DNA from 2 places in the Rhizobium sp. AG207R genome. Region 2 is predicted to be linked to the other one. Evidence: predicted binding sites of a transcription regulator. Region 2 holds the regulator's gene; the other holds the start of a gene.
The links. The regulator LexA, encoded in region 2, represses DNA repair genes until DNA is damaged. The targets are predictions, from matches to a motif close to TGTTCNNNNTGTGTTCNG.

Region 1 (10,140 bases), on a different contig from region 2:
CCCGCTAACCGGTTCTTTGAACCATGTTGTTCCAAGCACCTGGAGCAATGCCGAACGCCTTCTTGAAATGCCGGGTCAGATGGCTCTGATCGGCAAAGCCGGTTACGGCTGCCACCTCCGCGATCGACTCTCCCGCGCCGATCATCGCCTTCGCCTGCTGCAGCCGCCGCATCAGCAGGAACCGATGCGGGCTTGTTGCAAAGGCGGCGCGGAAATGCCGCGCAAGCGCAAAGCGATCGAGACCGGTGATGCGCTCCAATTCCTGCGAGCGCACACCTCGTGTGACATGCGCCTCGAGATAGTCTCGCGCAATCTTCACCTGCCCCCACGCAATGCTGCCCAAGCGCCGTTGCGGCAAACGGGCATGCTGGACAAGTCCGTCGGTGAGCCGCGAAACGAAATCGTCGACGAAGAGCTCATCCAGCTCACGATCGAGCTCGCCAAGCGCCGCCAGCAACAGGCCGGCAAGACGATTGTCTTCCACCACGGGATCATCGACGAAAGGCAGGCCGACACGCGCCGCCTCAAGGCATTGAAACAGCACCGACGGTTCCAGATACAGCATCCGGTACACGAGGCCGTCCTCGGTCGCTGCCCCGCCGTCATGCAGTTCGTCCGGATGAAGAATGATCACCCGCCCCGGCAGGCTGTAGCGCTGTTCGCCACGATAACGGAATGTCTGCACGCCGCGCATGGTGACGCCAAGCGCATAGGTATCGTGCCGATGCAGTTCGAAGGCATCGCCACGAAACTGCGCCTGGATGCGTTCGATGCCCGGATAGGCAGGCGCAGACAGGATGCGGTTGGCCTCCGGTGTCACGCACAAATGTTCAAGACCCTCGAAGATCTGTCCGGCTACATCCTCGTGCAATGTCCCATTTCCAGACTGCATGAAAGTGACCATCGATGTTCGATACCAAAATCGCGATCGTTCTGCGAAACGACCTTCAATCCTGGCAAAAGCTGAATGTAACGGCCTTCCTATCCACAGGCATAGCCGGACAACATCCCGATATCATCGGCGAAGCCTATCGCGATCGCACCGGCAACGTCTACAACGCTTTATCGATCCAGCCCATCATCGTGCTCTCGGCTGACAAGGAGAGCATTGCCGCCATCCACCGCCGCTCGCTGGAGCGAGGCGTCACCTCTTCCATCTTTATAGAAGAAATGTTCTCAACCGGGCATGACGCGGCCAACCGCGCCGTCTTTGCCGAATTTACGCCGGAAGATGCCAAGGTCGTCGGCATCGCCTTGCGCGCCGACAAGAAAATCGTCGACAAGATCACCAAGGGCGCAAGCATGCATGCGTGATCGGACGCGCAAAGAAAACGGCCGGATCGCGAGACCCGGCCATTTTTGTCCAGAAAGGCTTAGCCGTTCTGCGTGATCGGTGCGATCTGGATCTCGACGCGGCGGTTCTGCGCGCGGCCAGCCTCGGTGGCATTGGTTGCGACCGGCTGCGACGGACCGAAGCCGATGGCCGACATGCGGCGCTGATCGATGCCCTGGCTGCCGAGGTAGGACGCGACCGATCCGGCGCGGCGCTCGGACAGATCCTGGTTATGCTGCAGGCTGCCGGTCGAATCCGTATGGCCGTTGACGTCGATCAGCGTGCGGTTGAACTTGCGCAGAACGATCGCGACGGAATTGAGCGTCGGGAAGAATTCCGGCTTGATCGCATCCTGGTCGATATCGAAGGTGATCGCCGAAGGCATGTTCAGGATGATGCGGTCGCCGACGCGGGTAACCGAAACGCCAGTGCCCTGCAGCTGTGCACGCAGTTCGGACTCCTGCTGGTCCATGTAGTTGCCGATACCGGCACCCGCGAGCGCACCGACGCCGGCGCCGATCAGCGCGGCATTGCGGCGCGAGGCCGGCGAATGACCGATCAGAAGACCGGCAACGGCACCGACGCCGGCACCGATCGCCGCACCGCCTGCGGTATTCGATACCTTCTGCTCACCCGTATAGGGGTCGGTGGTGGTGCATGCGTTCAAAAAGGCTGCCGCAAGGGCAAGAATGGCAATTTTCTTGATCATAGAATCGTCGCTCTCCGGTTCGATGGCCGCAGCAGATATGAAGCATTGCGGCAATATCATGAAGAGAAATCTTATCCAGACCCTTGTCCCCTGTGCATAGAGCGTCAGCAGAGCTTTTGCAGAAGCCGGCGCATGCGGACGTGCGGAGCCATTCACCCGCCAGCCTGTCAATTTCAGCCGTTCGCTGCAATCAATGGTTCTGGAAGAGTTGCAGAACCGTATTGTAGCTCGCGTTGGCAATCGACAGAGATTGCAACCCGAGTTGTTGCTGAGCCTGCAGCGCCAGAACCTTGCTCGACTGCTGTTCCATATCGGCATCCACGAGTTTGCCGACCCCGCTGGTCAGCGAATCATTGAGATTCCTGGCAAACTCGGTCTGAAGATTGATACGCGCCTCGAGGGAGCCGAAGGCGGATCCGATCGTCTTGAGCTGGTTCAGCATTCCCGTCACGGTGTTGACCATGTCGACAATAGCGCCCCGACTCGTATTCGCATCGAGCGAAATCTCCACCTGGCCGCTCGTATTGCCGTTTTTGCTGCTGATGAGCACATAATTCTTGGCCGCTCCGGCTTCGGTGGCGAAAGATGTCGACGTCAGCACGCCATATCCGCCGGTGCCGCTTGACTGATCGTCGATCAGATAACGCGCATCGGCCGAGGTGATTGGCCCCGTCGTCGAGCTGACGCCCGCATAGCTCAGCATGCCGATCGTTACGGTGCCGTTGGTACCCCGGATAAGGGAGCCTGGAATCTCATGGGGGTCAGTCGGGTCCGCGCCATCTTGCAGCACGGTCCAGTTGACGCCGTTGAAGGTCGCCGACTCCCCAACGCTGCGCAACTGCTGCTTGAGCTCGGTGATCTCGTCGTTGAGTGTCGTTTTGTCGACGCTGGTCTCATAGGCGCTGACGAGCTTCGTCCTGATCTCGGTCACGACATCGATCGCGCTACCGACACCCGTGGAAGCGGTGCTGACGGTCGAGGCGGCGAGACCGAGCGCATCCTGAACCGACGAAATCGCGCCGATGTCGGTATGCGTCAAAGTCGAGATTTTCCAGTAGGTGGCATTGTCTCTGGCCGACTGAACCCGCAGGCCTGACGACATCTGTCGCTCGGCATTACCCAGTTTGGTCTGGGTGTCCCTCAGCACTTCCAGTGCTGTATTCACAGAGGGACTGACCCTGATGAAGGTCGAAAAAATACTCACGGCACATGAACTCCGGACGCAACAATACGCAACAAATACAAGGAGACATCGGAACCTTGCCGCGGGCGCTCATGCGCGCGGGCCGAGCGTGTCGGCGAACGGGGAGCGAGGCAAAACAACACCTGCGCTCCAGCGGTTACATACCGACATGATTAGCAAACATGCTTAAAAAAGCGCTAAACGATACCCCTGATTTACCATAAATAAGCGCAACGCCTGCAACGGACCAACCTGCCGGTGCCGACCTACTCCGCCGCGCGAAGATTGGCGAGCTTCGCGCGCAGCGCCGCATCCGACATCTCGTCATGCAGGCGCTGCTCCTCATGCGTCTGTGGCTTCGCAAAGCGGGCGATCAGCAGATAGGCGACGGGTGTGATGTAAAGCGTGACCAGGGTCGCAAACCCAAGGCCGCCCACAATGACCCAACCGAGAGCAACGCGCGCTTCTGCGCCGGCCCCCTCGGCAAAGACAAGCGGTACGCCGCCAAGGATGGTCGCGATCATCGTCATCATGACCGGGCGCAGACGCAGTGCGCAGGCCTTTTCGATCGCCTCGCGCACGCTTTCGCCCTTGTCGCGAAGCTGATTGGCGAACTCGACGATCAGGATGCCGTTCTTGGCCATGACACCGACAAGCAGCACCAGGCCGATCTGGCTGTAGATGTTGAGGCTCGATCCGGTGATGACGAGCGCAAAGACGGCACAGGCAAGGCCGAGCGGCACCGTCGACATGATGATGACCGACGACAGCACGCTTTCGAACTGCGCGGCAAGCACCAGGAAGATGATGACGATGGCAAAACCGAAGGTCAGGGCCATGCCGCTGGAATTTTCCTCCAGTGTCGCCGCTTCGGCGAGCGGCATCAACCGCGAACCAGGCGGCAGGAGTGGCGTCGCGATCCGTGTGATCTCCTCGACCGCCTGCCCGAGCGACATGCCGTTCTTGAGCCCGGCGGTGATCGCAACCGAAGCCAGCTGCTGCTCGCGGGTCAGCTGCGGCGCAACCGCATTCTCCTTCAGCGACGCGATGACAGACATCGGCACGATCTTGCCGTCGCCGGTCTTCAGGAAGACGTTTTCAAGATCCGTGGGATCATCGATCGGCCGCATCGTCGACGTCAGAAGCACCGGATAGGATTCGCCGGCGACGAATACGTCGACGACGGAGCGGCCCTCAAGTAGCGACTGCAAGGCCACTGAAAGGCCTGAAATGTCGACCCCGAGATCGGAAGCGCGCTCACGATCGATGGTGACGGAGACCTGAGCCTGTGTCGGCTCGTTGTTCAGCCGCGGCGTATCGAATTGGCCGGTTTTGTCGAGTTCCTGCACGAGTTTCAGCGCTGCATCGGTCAGCGCTTCGTGATTGTTGCCGATGAGCGCCATCTGCACGCCGCTGCCGGCGCCACGAATGCGCAGGCTGTTGGCCTGGATGACATTGCCGCGAAGAGCCGGCACGCCTGCCATGGCCTTGTTGATATCGGTGACAATATCCTGCTGCGTACGATGGCGCTCGCTCCAGGGGGCCAGCGTCAGCACCATGAAGCCGCTGTTCTTCTGGGTGTTCATGCCTGAAATCGCGTAGATATTTCGTATGTCGCCGCTGTCCATCAGCGGCTGCAGCCGCTCTTCGACGCGCTGTAATTGATCCTTGGTATAATCGAGGCCTGCGCCTTGCGGCGTGGTGAGACGCAGCATGACCATCGCCCTATCCTCGCTCGGCGTCAGCTCGCTCTTGACGTTTATGAACGCCAGGACGGCTGCAGCCGAAAACACGGCGCAGAAGACGATGACGACGAAAGGCGCATTGAGACAAGCCTTGAGGGTACGACGATAGACACCGGAGAAAAGCTCGCCGAAACGCCCGAGCGCGCCATGCTCCTCGCGCATCTCCTTGGTCAGCATGCGCGAGGCAAGCATGGGGCAGAGCGTCAGCGCCACGATCGACGACAGGCCGACGGAGAAGGCAAGCACGAAGCCGAATTCGCGGAACAGACCGCCCACCTGCCCCGGCAGGAAGGAGAGCGGAATGAACACGGCAGCAAGCGTGGCCGTCGTCGCAATGACGGCGAAGAAAACTTCGCGCGTGCCAAGCACGGCGGCAGCGCGAGGCCCGATCTTCTCCGCCCTGCGCCGCACGATATTCTCGAGCACGACGATGGCGTCATCGACCACGAGGCCGGTCGCAAGCACGATTGCCAGCAGCGTCAGGATATTGACCGAGAAACCGACCATGTAGAGCGCGGCAAGCGTGCCGATCAGCGCCACCGGCATGGTGACGACCGGTATCAGCGTCGCCCGCCAGTCGCGCAGGAAGAGATAGATGACTGCGGTGACGATCAACGCCGACAGGACGAGCGCCAGCACGACCTCGTGGATCGCCCCCTGAATGAACAGGGCATCGTCGCTGGTGATGACGATGCGCGTACCCTCGGGCAGCGATTTAGACAGCTGCGCGACGACGGCCTTCACGCCTTCGGAAATATTCAAGGTATTCGACTGCGCCTGACGGATGATGCCGAGACCAACGCCCTGCACACCGTTCGAACGCAGCGCGGTCGTGCCGTCCCTCGGTCCGAGCGTCACGGTGGCGACATCGGAAAGCCGCACGCGGTTCTTGATGATCAGCCGGGAGAAATCCTCCGGCGTCTGTAGTGCCGCCGTGGCGCGCACGACGATATCCTGCCGCGCACTCTTCAGCGATCCGGCCGGTACATCGAGTGCTGCGGTCGCAAGCGCCGTCGTCAGGTCGCCGATGGTGAGACCTCGGCTCGCAAGGGCGGCCTGATCGACATCGATGCGGAAGATCTTCTCCTGATCGCCGTAAAGCTCGACATCGGCGACGCCCTCGACCGAAGCCAGCCGGTCGGTGATCTCCTTGTCGACGAGCTGTGTCAGGTCATCCATCGTCAACGTGGTCGAGGTGACGGCAAGCCGCATGATCGGCTGCGAATCCGAATCCGCCTTGACGATCTGAGGCGCATCCGCCTGATCGGGCAATTGTTCGGTGATGCGACCGATGGCGTCGCGGACATCATTGGCGGCAACCGAAAGATCGGTCGCGTCGGAAAATTCAAGCGTTACCCGGCTCTGACCGAAGGAGGAACTGGAGGAAACCGACTTCAGGCCGCTGACGCGGGCAACCGCCCCTTCGATGATCTTCGTCAGCTCCTGATCCACCGTCTGCGGCGATGCGCCATCGAATACGGTCCTGACGGTCACGACGGGACGGTCGACATCGGGCAGTTCTCGCACTTCGACGCCGAAATAGGCGGCAAGACCGGCGACGACCATCAGCGTGTTGAAGACCAGCGCCAGGATCGGCCGGCGCACGAAGAGTGCGGTAAAGGATTGCTTGGCCGCTGCCGAGCCGGCATCCGCCACATCGTTGCCATCGGTCATCATTGGGTGATGACCTCCTTGGCCTGGGCGACATCGCGGGCAAAGCGAACCTCGCCACCTTCGGTCACGCGCTGCAATCCTTCGATGACGATGAGATCGCCATTGCGGAGATCGCCACGGACCAGCACCGCATCCGGATTGCGCTGCACGATGCTGACGCGCACCTTCGAGGACTTGCCGTCAACGACGCGCCAGACATGCGCACCCGCCCCATCCCATTGGACGGCGAGCGGATCGACGGAGGGATAGGATTCGCCGGCAAAGCGCATGCCGACATTGAAGGACATACCGGCGCGCAGAACATCGGAAGCATTATCGATGCGGGCGCGCACGCGCAGCGTCCGGCTTGCGCCGTCAACACGATTGTCGACTGCCTCGACAACGCCCGAAAATACGCGCCCCGGCAATGCCACCGACGTCGCTTCCACCGGCTGGTCGACCTTGACTGTGTTGGCGAAGCGCTCCGGCACCCAGTAATCCACCAGGATTTCCGAGCGGTCGTCTAGCATCACGATATTGGTCGTTGTCGTCACATTGTCGCCGACGACCACGGGCACGATACCGACAATCCCGTCGATCGGTGCGACCACATCGCGGCGCTTCAGCGCCAGCTCGGCCGATTGCAGCGCTAGCTTTGCGCCCTGCTCCACGATCTCGGCATCGAAAACATCCATGCGCGAGACTGTGGATTTGATATTGCGGTAGAGCTGGGATTTTTCGACAGCACTCTTCAGCGCCACTTCCGCCTGGCCGCGAGCGATGATCTGCTCGTCGTCGTCGAGACGCGCCAGCACCTGCCCCTGCTTCACTCTGTCGCCTGACTTGATGAGAATTTCCCGGATCGTACCCGCCGCTTGCGGCATGACGACGACCGAACGGATGGCGTCGCCGGTACCGATCGCGCTCAGGCGATCGTTAACAACACCGCTGACCACAGGCTCGGTGACGACAAGCGGTATGTTCTGACCGCGCCGTCCACCGGAGCTTGCCTGCGTCTCCGACTTTCCGTCCGCCGCGCCATCGCGCGGAGCAATCCAGGCCACGACAGTCTCGGGAACGCCGACCTTCTGCAGCAGGCCCGCTGCGCTGGGCATGAAGGCCACGACAGCGGCGATGCCAGCTGCCAGCAAGAAAAAAGACAAGGAAAGCTGCTTCCAGGCGGTCATGCACGTCTCCGGCTCGTTGTGTCAGAGGCGATGAAATCGCGTCGTTGGTTTTTGTGACCCCTCATCCACCCAGCGCACTTAACCGGGGGTCAATTTCGGCTCGGACGGCTCCATAAAGCAAGATTGTGCCCGATTTGCTGCAATATCGTGTTTTTGAGCATATGCCGCAAGTTTCGCCACAGATTATGACAAAGTTGTAATCTTAGTGCGGACAACGAGACGTTTTACCCGGTGAATGGGCCGACCCATTTCCACATGAAAACAGCCGTCGATCGAGTCTTATGCCCTGTGAATGTGCACTTTTTGTTCTAGTTTCGGCCCGTTTCTTTTGCCTTTCGGGGTAGAATCATTACATTGGGCGGCATGACCATTGGACATGACGATATTCCCTTCTTTGACGAGGAGCCGGAGCACGTGGCGCCGCGCCGTTCCGCGCCGGCTGCCGGCAGCATTGGCGGCGGCATTGCGGCCCGCGCCATGGCAGCACGCGACAGCGGCCGCCGGCCCGATTATCTCTCAGGCCTCAATGCAGAACAGGCGGAAGCCGTGGAAACGCTCGACGGCCCCGTTCTGGTGCTTGCCGGCGCCGGCACAGGCAAGACGCGAGTGCTCACGACGCGCATCGCGCATATCCTGTCCACCAACCGCGCCTTCCCCAGCCAGATCCTCGCCGTCACCTTCACCAACAAGGCAGCCCGCGAGATGAAGGAGCGTATCGCGCTGCTGGTCGGCGGCGCGGTCGAAGGCATGCCCTGGCTCGGCACCTTCCACTCGATCGGTGTCAAGCTGTTGCGCCGCCATGCCGAGCTGGTCGGCCTCACCTCGAGCTTCACCATTCTCGATACCGACGATGTCGTCCGCCTGATCAAGCAACTGATCCAGGCCGAAGGGCTCGACGACAAGCGCTGGCCGGCCAAGCAATTTGCCGGCATGATCGACACATGGAAGAACAAGGGCCTGAGCCCCGCCGATATTCCGGAAGGTGATGCCCGCGCTTTTGCCAATGGCAAGGGCCGCGAACTCTATGCCGCCTACCAGAACCGCCTGAAGACGCTGAACGCCTGCGACTTCGGGGACCTTTTGCTGCATCCGATCAATATGTTCCGGCAGAATCCTGATATCCTCAAGGATTATCACCAGCGCTTCCGCTACATCCTCGTCGACGAGTATCAGGACACCAATACGGCGCAATATATGTGGCTACGCCTGCTGGCGCAGAGACAGAAGGGCGAGCCGCAGAATGTCTGCTGCGTCGGTGACGACGACCAGTCGATCTATGGCTGGCGCGGCGCGGAGGTGGACAACATCCTCCGCTTCGAGAAGGATTTTCCGGGCGCCAAGGTCATCAAGCTCGAGCGCAACTATCGCTCCACCGAACATATTCTCGGTGCTGCCGCGCATCTCATCGCCCATAATGAGGGCCGGCTCGGCAAGACGCTGTTCACCGACCGCTCCGATCCGGACGACATCAAGGTGCAGGTGCACGCTTCCTGGGATTCCGAGGAAGAAGCGCGCGCCATCGGCGAAGAGATCGAGCAGCTCCAGCGCAACAAGCACAATCTCAACGACATCGCCATCCTCGTGCGCGCCTCCTTCCAGATGCGCGAGTTCGAAGACCGTTTCGTGACGCTCGGCCTGAACTATCGCGTCGTCGGCGGCCCGCGCTTCTACGAGCGCCTCGAAATCCGCGACGCCATGGCCTATTTCCGCCTCGTCTGCCAGCCGGCCGACGATCTCGCCTTCGAACGCATCATCAATACGCCAAAACGCGGTCTCGGCGACACCACTGTCCGTGCGCTGCATGATTACGCCCGCGTGCGCGATATCCCGATGCTGGCGGCAGCGGTCGACATCATCGAGACGGATGAGATGAAGCCGAAGGCGCGCAAGGCGCTGTTCGACGTCGTGCAATCCTTCCGCCGCTGGCAGGGCCTGCTCGAAAACACGCCGCATACTGAGCTTGCCGAGCAGATTCTCGAAGAGTCCGGCTATACGGACATGTGGAAGAACGACAAATCGGCAGAAGCGCCGGGGCGGCTTGAAAACCTCAAGGAACTCATCCGCTCCATGGACAGCTTCGAATCCATGCGCGGCTTCCTTGAACACGTCGCCCTTGTTATGGATGCCGAGCAGAACGAAAATCTCGACGCCGTCTCCATCATGACGCTGCACTCTGCCAAGGGTCTGGAATTCGACACGGTGTTCCTGCCCGGCTGGGAGGAAGGCTTGTTTCCGCATCAGCGCTCGCTCGACGAAAGCGGGCGCGCCGGCCTCGAGGAAGAGCGCCGCCTCGCCTATGTCGGCATCACGCGCGCCAAGCGCCGCTGCCA
Region 2 (10,140 bases):
TTGGCCGGACATGTCACCATCGAAGATCGCGCCATTCTTGGCGGCGGCTGCGCGGTGCACCAGTTCACCCGTATCGGCCGCCAGGCCTTCATTGGTGGTCTTACGGCTGCGAGCTACGATGTCATTCCCTATGGCATGCTGAACGGAAATCCGGGCGTGCTCTCCGGGCTGAATGTCGTCGGGATGAGCCGCGCAGGGATTGATCGTGCCGTCATCCACCGCGTTCGCCGCGCCTACAAGAGCATCTTCGAAGGCGAAGGTTCCATCCGCGACAATGCAGCGGCTATCCGCGAGGAATATGCCGATTGCAAGGAAGTGATGGAAATTCTCGATTTCATTGCTGCCGATAGCGATCGCGCGCTTTCATCGCCGAATCGCGGCAAGAGCTGAGGGTGGTTTCGACCAGCGAAAACGGCAAGGGTAGACTGGCGATCATCGCAGGCAGCGGGCTTTTGCCGGTTTACGTCGCCGACGCCGCTCGGCAGGCCGGTGAAAACCCCGTCATCATCGCTTTGACTGACGAGGCGGACCGCGATTGGTCCGCCTTCGATCATGCCAATCTCGGTGTCGGCAATTTTGCCGGTCTCGAAGCAATGTTCCGCCGACATGGCGTCGATCGCGTCGTCATGTCGGGCGGCGTGGCGCGGCGCCCCTCCTGGCGGCAGGTGCATCCGACCTGGCGCGTCATCAGGGAATTGCCCTCGACCATCCGCACGCTTCTTTCGGGCGGCGACAATGCCGTCCTGCAGATGGTCATTCGCCTGATCGAAGCCGGTGGCGTTCGCGTCGTTGGCGCGCATGAAATCGCGCCCGACCTTTTGGCGACGACCGGGCCGCTTGGAAAATTCTCGCCAGCGGAAGAGGATCTGCGCGATATTGCACAGGGTGCGAAGGCGGCCGATGCGCTGGGATTTCTGGATGTGGGGCAGGGCGCGGTCAGCGTCGGCGGCCGTGTCGTTGCGCTTGAAGGTGCCGAAGGCACGGACAAGATGATCGAGCGGGTTGCCGAACTGCGCGCGGCTGGGCGCATTTCCACCCGTCGGCGCGGTGTACTCGTCAAGCTCTGCAAGCCGCAGCAGGATATCCGGGCCGACTTGCCGTCAATCGGCGTCTCCACGATGTTGAATGCCAAGAAGGCAGGGTTAGCTGGTGTCGCCGTCGAAGCTGGCCGAGCTTTGATCCTCGATCGCCAGGCTGTGATCGCCGCTGCCGACGAGGCCGGTATTTTTGTCTGCGGCATCGATCGTGGCCTGAGCGCGGAGGGCTTCATGTGAGCGCAGCGCCCTTGAAGCTTGCCGTCGTTGCCGGCGAAGTCTCCGGCGATCTGCTGGGCGGCGATCTCGTCGCGGCCCTGAAGCGACGCCATGATGGTCCGGTCGAGCTGGTCGGGGTAGGCGGCGAGGCGCTGGAGGCGCAAGGTCTGCGCTCGCTCTTCGATTATTCCGAACTCTCAATCATGGGTTTCATCCAGGTCATCAAGCGATTGCCGAAGCTGCTGGCCCGCATCCGGCAGACGGCGGATGCGATTATTGCTGCAAAGCCGGACGTGCTTGTGATCATCGACAGCCCCGATTTCACGCATCGCGTTGCCAAGCGGGTGCGCAAGGCTTTGCCCGATCTGCCTGTTATCGATTACGTCTGCCCCAGCGTCTGGGCGTGGAAAGAATATCGCGCACAGCAGATGCTTGCCTATGTCGACCATGTGCTGGCCGTCTTGCCGTTCGAGCCTGCTGCCATGAAGCGCCTGGGCGGTCCGGCAACCACTTATGTCGGCCACCGCCTGACGGTCGACGCCAATCTTGCGGAGACGCGACGTCAGCGCGCCTTGCGCGGTCTGGCCGGCGCCGATGTGGCGAAGACGATCCTGCTTTTGCCCGGATCGCGTGCATCGGAGATCCGGCAACTCCTTCCGGTTTTTGAGCGGGCTACCGAAGAACTTAGCCGGAGAAATGATAATGTTCGTTTTCTGCTGCCGACCGTGCCGCGGCAGGAGGCGGTGGTTCGCTCTTTGACCGCCAATTGGCAGGTCAAGCCGGATATACTCGTCGGCCAAGATGCCAAATGGAGTGCCTTTGCCAAGGCGGATGCCGCCATGGCAGCCTCCGGAACGGTGATCCTGGAGCTGGGGCTTGCGGGCGTTCCGGTCGTCTCGACCTATAAGACGGAATGGCTGGCGAAATTCGTGCTGTCGCGCATCAAGATCTGGACGGCCGCCTTGCCGAACCTCATCGCCGACTATGCTGTACTGCCTGAGCTCATCAACGATGTTCTGCGGCCGGGCATGCTGGCACGTTATATGGAGCGCCTGTCGAGCGACACACCGGAGCGTGCGGCGATGCTTGCTGGCTACGATCTGGTCTGGGAACGGATGCAGACGGAGGAGCCGCCTGGCGACAAGGCTGCGCAGATTGTTCTGGACGTTCTAGCCCATAAAAAAACCGGTCATCTCTGACCGGTTTTTTTGTTTCAATACCGAAGCTTAGCGCTTGGAAACAGGCACATATTCGCGCAGCGGAGCGCCGGTGTAGAGCTGGCGCGGACGGCCGATGCGCTGATGCGGATCCTCGATCATTTCGTTCCACTGAGCGATCCAGCCGACGGTGCGGGCAAGAGCGAACAGAACGGTGAACATGGTCGTGGGGAAGCCGAGAGCCTTCAGCGTGATGCCGGAATAGAAGTCGACGTTCGGATACAGCTTCTTCTCGATGAAATATTCATCGGTCAGAGCGATACGCTCCAGTTCGATCGCGATGTCGAGCAGCGGATCGTCCTTGATGCCGAGCTCGCCGAGAACCTCGTGCGCCGTCTTCTGCATGATCTTGGCGCGCGGGTCGTAGTTCTTGTAGACGCGGTGGCCGAAACCCATCAGGCGGAACGGATCGTTCTTGTCCTTGGCGCGGGCGATGAATTCCGGAATGCGGTCGACCGTGCCGATTTCGTTCAGCATGTTCAGCGCAGCTTCGTTGGCGCCGCCGTGAGCCGGTCCCCAGAGGCAGGCAATGCCTGCAGCGATACAGGCAAACGGATTGGCGCCGGAAGAGCCTGCCAGACGAACCGTCGACGTCGAAGCGTTCTGCTCGTGATCGGCATGCAGGATAAAGATGCGGTCCATGGCGCGGGCAAGCACCGGATTGACGACGTATTCTTCGCACGGAACCGCAAAGCACATACGCAGGAAGTTCGACGCGTAGTCGAGATCGTTCTTCGGGTAAACAAAGGGTTGGCCGATATGGTACTTGTACGCCATGGCGGCGAGCGTCGGCATCTTGGCGATCATGCGCAGGCTTGCGACCATGCGCTGGTGCGGATCCGTAATGTCGGTCGAGTCGTGATAAAAGGCGGAAAGCGCGCCAACGCAGCCGCACATGACGGCCATCGGATGTGCGTCGCGGCGGAAGCCGGTGAAGAAGCGCGACATCTGCTCGTGCACCATCGTATGGTGGGTCACGCGATAGTCGAAGTCCTTCTTCTGCGCTGCCGTCGGCAGTTCACCGTAGAGAAGGAGGTAGCAAACTTCGAGGAAATCGCCGTGTTCGGCCAGCTGATCGATCGGATAGCCGCGGTGCAGCAGAACGCCTTCGTCGCCATCGATGTAGGTAATGCTCGACTCGCACGACGCGGTGGAGGTGAAACCAGGATCGTAAGTGAAAGTGGAGGTGTTCTTATAAAGGGCACCAATATCAATGACACTCGGGCCGATGGTTCCGGTCTTGACCGGCAGGTCCACCGTCTTTTCACCCCAAGTTAGTTTCGCGCTTTGTTCCGTCATGCTGATCCTCCAAGATTTGGCGGGATTGACGCCATAAAAAGCGCCAAAAGGTTAAGCGACTACCGACTAGCTATATGATCCCGAGCCTAATGCCAAGTTATCCTAACGCTGAATTGTGCAATGCAGTATCAACTTTTGGGCACTGCAGAAGCGCCTCTAATTATGCTAGGCGGCGAAACCGGCCCAATTGAGCCCTGTTTGCGTCGATTTTGGTTGAATTCATCGCCTGCTAACGGCAAAAATCGCGCAAAAGCTGTAGTTTTGCGTGGGGACGGCGGCGAGTGCCTAATTTGGAGGCATCCGAGCAGCGGAAAGAGGGTGGGGACGTTGCTGCGCTCTCGCAGCCTCGCCCTGTTGTTGCCACGAATATCTTGCCCGCCGAAGTGCCGCGACGGGAACGGACGCAGGACCAGACGCGGCTGACATCCCGGCTATTGCGGGTATCAAGCCGCATTCGGCTTGGCACCTTCGGATTGATCGAAGAGGAGGCGGCCCATGGTCGCGCGGTCCTGCTTGCGCCGATCTATATGGGCCTTGGTGCAATTTTCTGGTTCAAGGCTGGCAGCGATCCGCCTCCACAGGCTGTTCTTGTAGGCCTGTTGGTCTTCACCAGCGGCTTCGCGCTCATGCAGGAGGCAGGCAGGCTGTTTCGCCATCTGCTTTTGGCAGGCATGCTCCTTTGCCTGGGCATGGCGCTGGCGCAATGCGAGAGCTGGCGGGTTTCTACCGTCATGCTCGATTCGGCCGTGACCACGACCGTGACCGGTCAGATCGAACGACGGGAATCCTATGACAATGGACGCTGGCGCTATGTCGTTCGCGTCGAGGCAACGGAAAAACCTTCCATTCGCCGCGCGCCGCAGCGGGTTACGATCTTCGTGCGCAAGCAGGCGGAGCCGTTCGATCTCGGTGATCGCATCCAGGGTAGGGCGCGGTTGACGCCGCCGGCCGGACCGGCCTTGCTTGGTCTCAACGATTTCGCCTTCAGTTCTTATTTCAACGGTATCGGTGCGAACGGCTTTGCCTACGGAACACCGGAATTGCTGTCGCCATCCGGTGACAACGCGGCCGGCTCCTTATTGGATGCGGCCGATATTTGGCTTGCTGGCCTGCGCAACAGCATAGGCGACAGGATCAGGCAAACCTTGCCGGGAGATACCGGCGCCTTTGCCGCGGCGCTTGTCACCGATGAGAGACGCGCAATCTCCAAGAATACGACGGAAGCGCTGAGAATTGCCGGCCTGACCCATATCATTGCAATTTCCGGTCTGAACATGGCGTTGTCGGCCGGCATTTTCTACATCGGCCTACGCTACTTGTTCAGCCTGTTTCCCGGTGTCGCGCAGGCCTGGCCGACCAAGAAGTTCGCAGCCCTCGGTGCGCTTCTCACTGTAACTGCCTATTATCTCATCTCCGGCTTCGGTGTATCCGCCGAGCGGGCCTTCATCATGATGGCGATCATGCTTGTGGCCGTGCTTTTCGATCGGCCATCGATCAGTCTGCGCAATGTCGCACTTTCAGCGATCATCATTCTTGTACTGTCGCCGTCGCAAGTCCTCGGTCCGAGCTTCCAGATGTCCTATGCGGCGACACTGGCGCTGGTGTCGGGCTATTCGCTATGGAAGCGGCGGCGGCATCGCGAAAACATTTTGCCGCGCGTCCGTCTATTGAGTCCGCTATTGTTCGTCATGCGCTTCTTCGCAGGCGTGACGTCGACCTCGTTCATCGGCGGCGCGTCGACGGCTATCTTCTCGATCGAGCATTTTCACCGGTTGGCGACATATGGGCTCGCCGCCAATCTCGCTGCTATGCCCATCGTCTCCTTTATCGTCATGCCATTCGGCATGGCGGCGATGCTGCTCATGCCGCTCGGTCTCGACGGGCCTTTCTGGAAAGTAACCGGCGAGGGACTGGAACTCGTTATCGTGATCGCAAGAACCGTAGCTGGTTGGGGAGGCGACATTACCTTCGGTCGCCAGCCGGCCTGGCTGATGCCGACATTCATTATCGGCTTCCTGATCATGAGCATATTGCGGACCCGGCTTCGTCATCTGGGCCTGCTATTATCGCTCTTGTCCATGGGCTTGGCGGCATTCGGATCTGGCGTACCGAAACCCGACCTGATGATCTCCGAAGATGGCGTCCTAGTCGCATTGCGCCAGGACAATATACTCGCGACCAATCGCGAGAGACCGCAGGCCTTTATTTTCGAACAATGGCAAAAGGCACTGGTTGCGGCGGACCATCAGCCTCCGACCATGCTCCCGGCTGACAGCCGACTTCCACAAATCGGCAAGGCAGATCGTTATAAGCGATTGAACAGTGAAGAACAGAAGGCGGTCCGTATCGCAATGGAAGAAGCCTTGGACCGCACCATGCAAGGCAGTTTCGCCTGCCAGAAAGGAGCATGGTGCGCGGCCATGCTTGAAAACGGCGCGATATTGGTCACTATCGAAAACGCGGCCTACCTGCCTGCGGCTTGCGACACGGGGAACATTATCGTGACGCCAATCCGGCTACGGCTCGACCATTGCCGTTCCGGAGCGATGCTCATAACCGGTGCGACATTGCGTAAAACCGGCTCCATCGAAATGGTGCTTACCGGAGACAAGCCCATCCTCTCAACCGCATTCGAGAACCCGCAGCGTCCCTGGACCAGGCATCGAACCTACGATTGGCGCACCGGCAAATTCGACGCGCCAATTGCGCCCACGTCACCCGCCATCGACAATTCACCGGTCAGTGATAGCGGCGAATAAGGCCAACGAGCTTGCCTTGGACCTTCACGCGATCCGGTCCGAAGATGCGGGTTTCGTATGCCGGGTTTGCAGCCTCAAGCGCGATGGAAGCACCCTTGCGACGGAAGCGCTTCAGTGTCGCCTCTTCGTCATCGACCAGCGCCACGACGATGTCGCCGGGATTGGCCGTCGTCGAATTGCGGATGATGACCGTATCGCCGTCGAAGATGCCGGCATCGATCATCGAATCCCCTCGAACTTCAAGCGCATAATGTTCGCCGGATCCGAGCATGTCGGCGGGAACGGTAATGTCGTGCGTATTGTTCTGGATGGCCGAGATCGGAACACCGGCAGCGATGCGGCCCATCACGGGCACCGACGCCGAGCTATTGTGATCGTCATTTGCCACCTTCGACGGAGCGGGCGGGGCAACGGGCTGCGGCTTTCCGAGGCTGCCCTCGATAACGCTCGGAGAAAAGCCGCGGCGCTGCTGCAGGCTCGGATTATAGGCGTCGGGAAGCTTGATGACTTCGAGCGCTCTGGCCCGGTTCGGCAGCCGGCGGATAAAGCCCCGCTCCTCCAGTGCCGTAATCAGGCGATGAATACCGGATTTCGATGCCAGATCCAGTGCATCCTTCATCTCGTCGAAAGATGGCGGAACCCCGGATTCCTTCATGCGTTCGTGAATGAAGAGAAGCAGTTCCTGCTGCTTGCGCGTCAACATCGTCTTGGAACCCCAGAATCAAGAAAAGCTGTGAAACAAATCCAGAACGGACACTATATGTTCCATATGTGTTCCGCAAGTACTTAAATTTCGGTAAAGCCTTGTGAGGTCAGTTAAATAATTACCATTTGCGAATGGATCGGCTCCGAACATCGGCGCGCTGTGTCTCCGTTAACCTGCAGAAAAATAAGAGAAATGCCGCTCTACTCGCTTCCGAGACTTTGTCGTTCAGCCCGTGCGCCGAGCATTTGGATGAACGTGCCGCGCGGCTGCATGAGCCAGCCATGGCAGAGAATCAGCAATCACGTTTGCGAGATTGCCTTCGATCCATGTCGTGTGCTCCGGGTGTTCCATGCTTCCATCTTGAATTGCGCGGGGGATGGGCGCAAATCTGCTTCGGCAAGCAAACAGGAGAAGCCATGATTTCGTCTCCGCATCCGCTGGATCATCTCGTGCTGCCGACCGTCGATATCGCTCTGGCACGCGAGCGCCTCGGCAAGCTCGGTTTTACAGTGGCTCCAGATGCGCGCCATCCCTTTGGCACGCAGAATGCCTGCGTCTTCCTTGCCGATAAAACCTATCTCGAACCTCTGGGCGTCGCGTCTGCGGAGCAGTGCGAGAAGAGCATCATGGATGGCAATGTTTTTGTTGCCCGCGATCAAGCCTATCGCTTCCGGGTCGGCGAAAATGGCTTTTCGGCCGTGGTATTCGGTACGGATGACGCGGTGGCGGATGACGAGCGCTTCAAAGCAGCTGCGATTTCGGCGGGGCAGATGCTGGATTTCTCCCGTCCCATGAAGATGCCGGATGGAACGGAAACCACGGCCGGTTTTCGTCTTGCCTTCGCCGCCGATCTGCGCGCGCCGGATTTTCTCGCTTTCTGCTGTCAGCGCATCAATCCGCTGCCGGCTGACCGCAGTGTGCTCGAGCGTCACGAAAACGGCGTGACTGGTATCGCGCGGGTAGCGCTTTGCGCGCCGAAGCCGGCGGCCTATCGCGGCTTCTTCGAGGAGCTTGTCGGTGGCCCGCGCATTATGGAGCATTCCTTTGGCCTGACGATCAAGGCCGCCAATGCCGATCTGGAGATTTTGACGCCGGAAGGAATGGAGGCATTCTATGATCTACCTGTTCGCACGAATGATCCGGGGCTCAGAGCACGTGCAATCCTTTTCAAAACGCGCGATCTTTCCGTGACATCGTCGCATTTCACTGCTAACGGCGTCACCTATACGCGTAAGAACAATCGTCTATTGGCGAGGTTGGCACCCGGTCAGGGCGCATTGTTCGCCTTTGAGGAGATAATATGAGCACGAATTCGGAAGTCACCGTCGGCGAGGGTGCCTCCAAGGTCCTCTTTTCCAATACTGCAAAGCTGTCGCTGATTGCCGGCCCCTGCCAGATGGAAAGCCGCGACCATGCGTTCATGGTTGCCGGCGTCCTGAAGGAACTTTGCGGCAAGCTGGGCATCGGCCTTGTCTACAAGTCCTCCTTCGACAAGGCGAACCGCACATCGCTGTCAGGCAAGCGTGGCATCGGCCTGGAAAAGGCGCTGGAAGTCTTTGAAGACCTGAAGAAGGAATATGGCTTTCCGGTTCTGACCGATATCCATACGGAAGAGCAGTGCGCCATCGTTTCCAAGACGGTCGATATCCTGCAGATCCCTGCTTTTCTGTCACGCCAGACCGATCTTTTGGTTGCAGCCGCCAAGACCGGCCGCGTGGTCAACGTCAAGAAAGGCCAGTTCTTGGCGCCGTGGGACATGAAGAACGTGCTTGCCAAGCTGAACGACAGCGGCAACCCGAATATTCTTCTCTGCGAGCGCGGTGCCTCCTTCGGCTACAACACGCTGGTCTCGGATATGCGCTCGCTGCCGATCATGGCGGCGATGGGCGCGCCCGTCATCTTCGATGCGACCCATTCCGTGCAGCAGCCTGGTGGGCAGGGCGGTTCGACCGGCGGCGACCGCCGCTTCGTCGAGACGCTGGCGCGCGCGGCCGTCGCCGTCGGCGTTGCCGGTCTCTTCGTGGAGACGCATGAGGATCCCGACAATGCACCGTCCGACGGCCCAAACATGGTCTATTTGAAGGATATGCCACGGCTTCTGGAGAAGCTGCTGGCCTTCGACGCCATCGCCAAGGCTTGAAACGTAGCCGGCATTCAACAGGCTGACATGAATTTACGTTAGGGGCCTGCAGGAGTGCCAAATCGCGGCGCGGATCGCCATTGTAATTTCCGCGCCTTCGATTAAGACGATTTAAATCGATTTATAAACCAGCGAGCAGGAAGCTATCATGACCGCAATCACCGACATTATCGCCCGCGAGATACTCGACAGCCGTGGCAATCCGACTGTCGAGGTCGATGTCTACCTCGAAGATGGCAGCTTGGGCCGCGCGGCGGTTCCGTCGGGCGCGTCGACCGGCGCGCATGAAGCCGTCGAGCTTCGCGACGGCGGCAAGCGCTACCATGGCAAGGGTGTCGAGAAGGCCGTCGAAGCCGTCAATTCGGAAATCTTCGACGCCATCGGCGGCATGGACGCCGAAAACCAGATCCAGCTCGACAACATCATGATCGAGCTTGACGGCACGCCGAACAAGTCGCGCCTTGGTGCAAACGCTATCCTCGGCGTCTCGCTGGCCGTCGCCAAGGCTGCTGCCCAGAGCGCCAACCTGCCGCTCTACCGCTATGTCGGCGGCGCTCATGCCCGCCTGCTGCCGGTTCCGATGATGAACATCATCAACGGCGGCGCCCATGCCGATAACCCGATCGACTTCCAGGAATTCATGATCCTGCCGATCGGCGCTGACTCGATCCGCGAAGCTGTCCGCATGGGTTCGGAAGTTTTCCATGTGCTTAAGAAGGAACTGGCATCGCAGGGCCATAACACCAACGTCGGTGACGAAGGCGGT

Region 1: the regulator LexA is predicted to act here: its motif matches at 8,104-8,121, upstream of JJQ51_RS15165 (ATP-dependent helicase).

The regions. Positions count from the first base shown of each region.
Region 1 covers NZ_JAEPVT010000006.1:34,138-44,277, forward strand. The annotation lists gene JJQ51_RS15135 (AraC family transcriptional regulator) at 5-892, opposite strand; gene JJQ51_RS15140 (DUF2000 family protein) at 907-1,314, shown strand; gene JJQ51_RS15145 (OmpA family protein) at 1,374-2,042, opposite strand; gene JJQ51_RS15150 (flagellin N-terminal helical domain-containing protein) at 2,233-3,246, opposite strand; gene JJQ51_RS15155 (efflux RND transporter permease subunit) at 3,492-6,647, opposite strand; gene JJQ51_RS15160 (efflux RND transporter periplasmic adaptor subunit) at 6,644-7,810, opposite strand; gene JJQ51_RS15165 (ATP-dependent helicase) at 8,174-10,140, shown strand, end outside.
Region 2 covers NZ_JAEPVT010000009.1:130,630-140,769, forward strand. The annotation lists gene lpxA (acyl-ACP--UDP-N-acetylglucosamine O-acyltransferase) at 1-390, shown strand, start outside; gene JJQ51_RS21875 (LpxI family protein) at 393-1,274, shown strand; gene lpxB (lipid-A-disaccharide synthase) at 1,271-2,452, shown strand; gene gltA (citrate synthase) at 2,480-3,769, opposite strand; gene JJQ51_RS21890 (ComEC/Rec2 family competence protein) at 4,051-6,528, shown strand; gene lexA (transcriptional repressor LexA) at 6,509-7,231, opposite strand; gene JJQ51_RS21900 (VOC family protein) at 7,651-8,538, shown strand; gene kdsA (3-deoxy-8-phosphooctulonate synthase) at 8,535-9,374, shown strand; gene eno (phosphopyruvate hydratase) at 9,523-10,140, shown strand, end outside.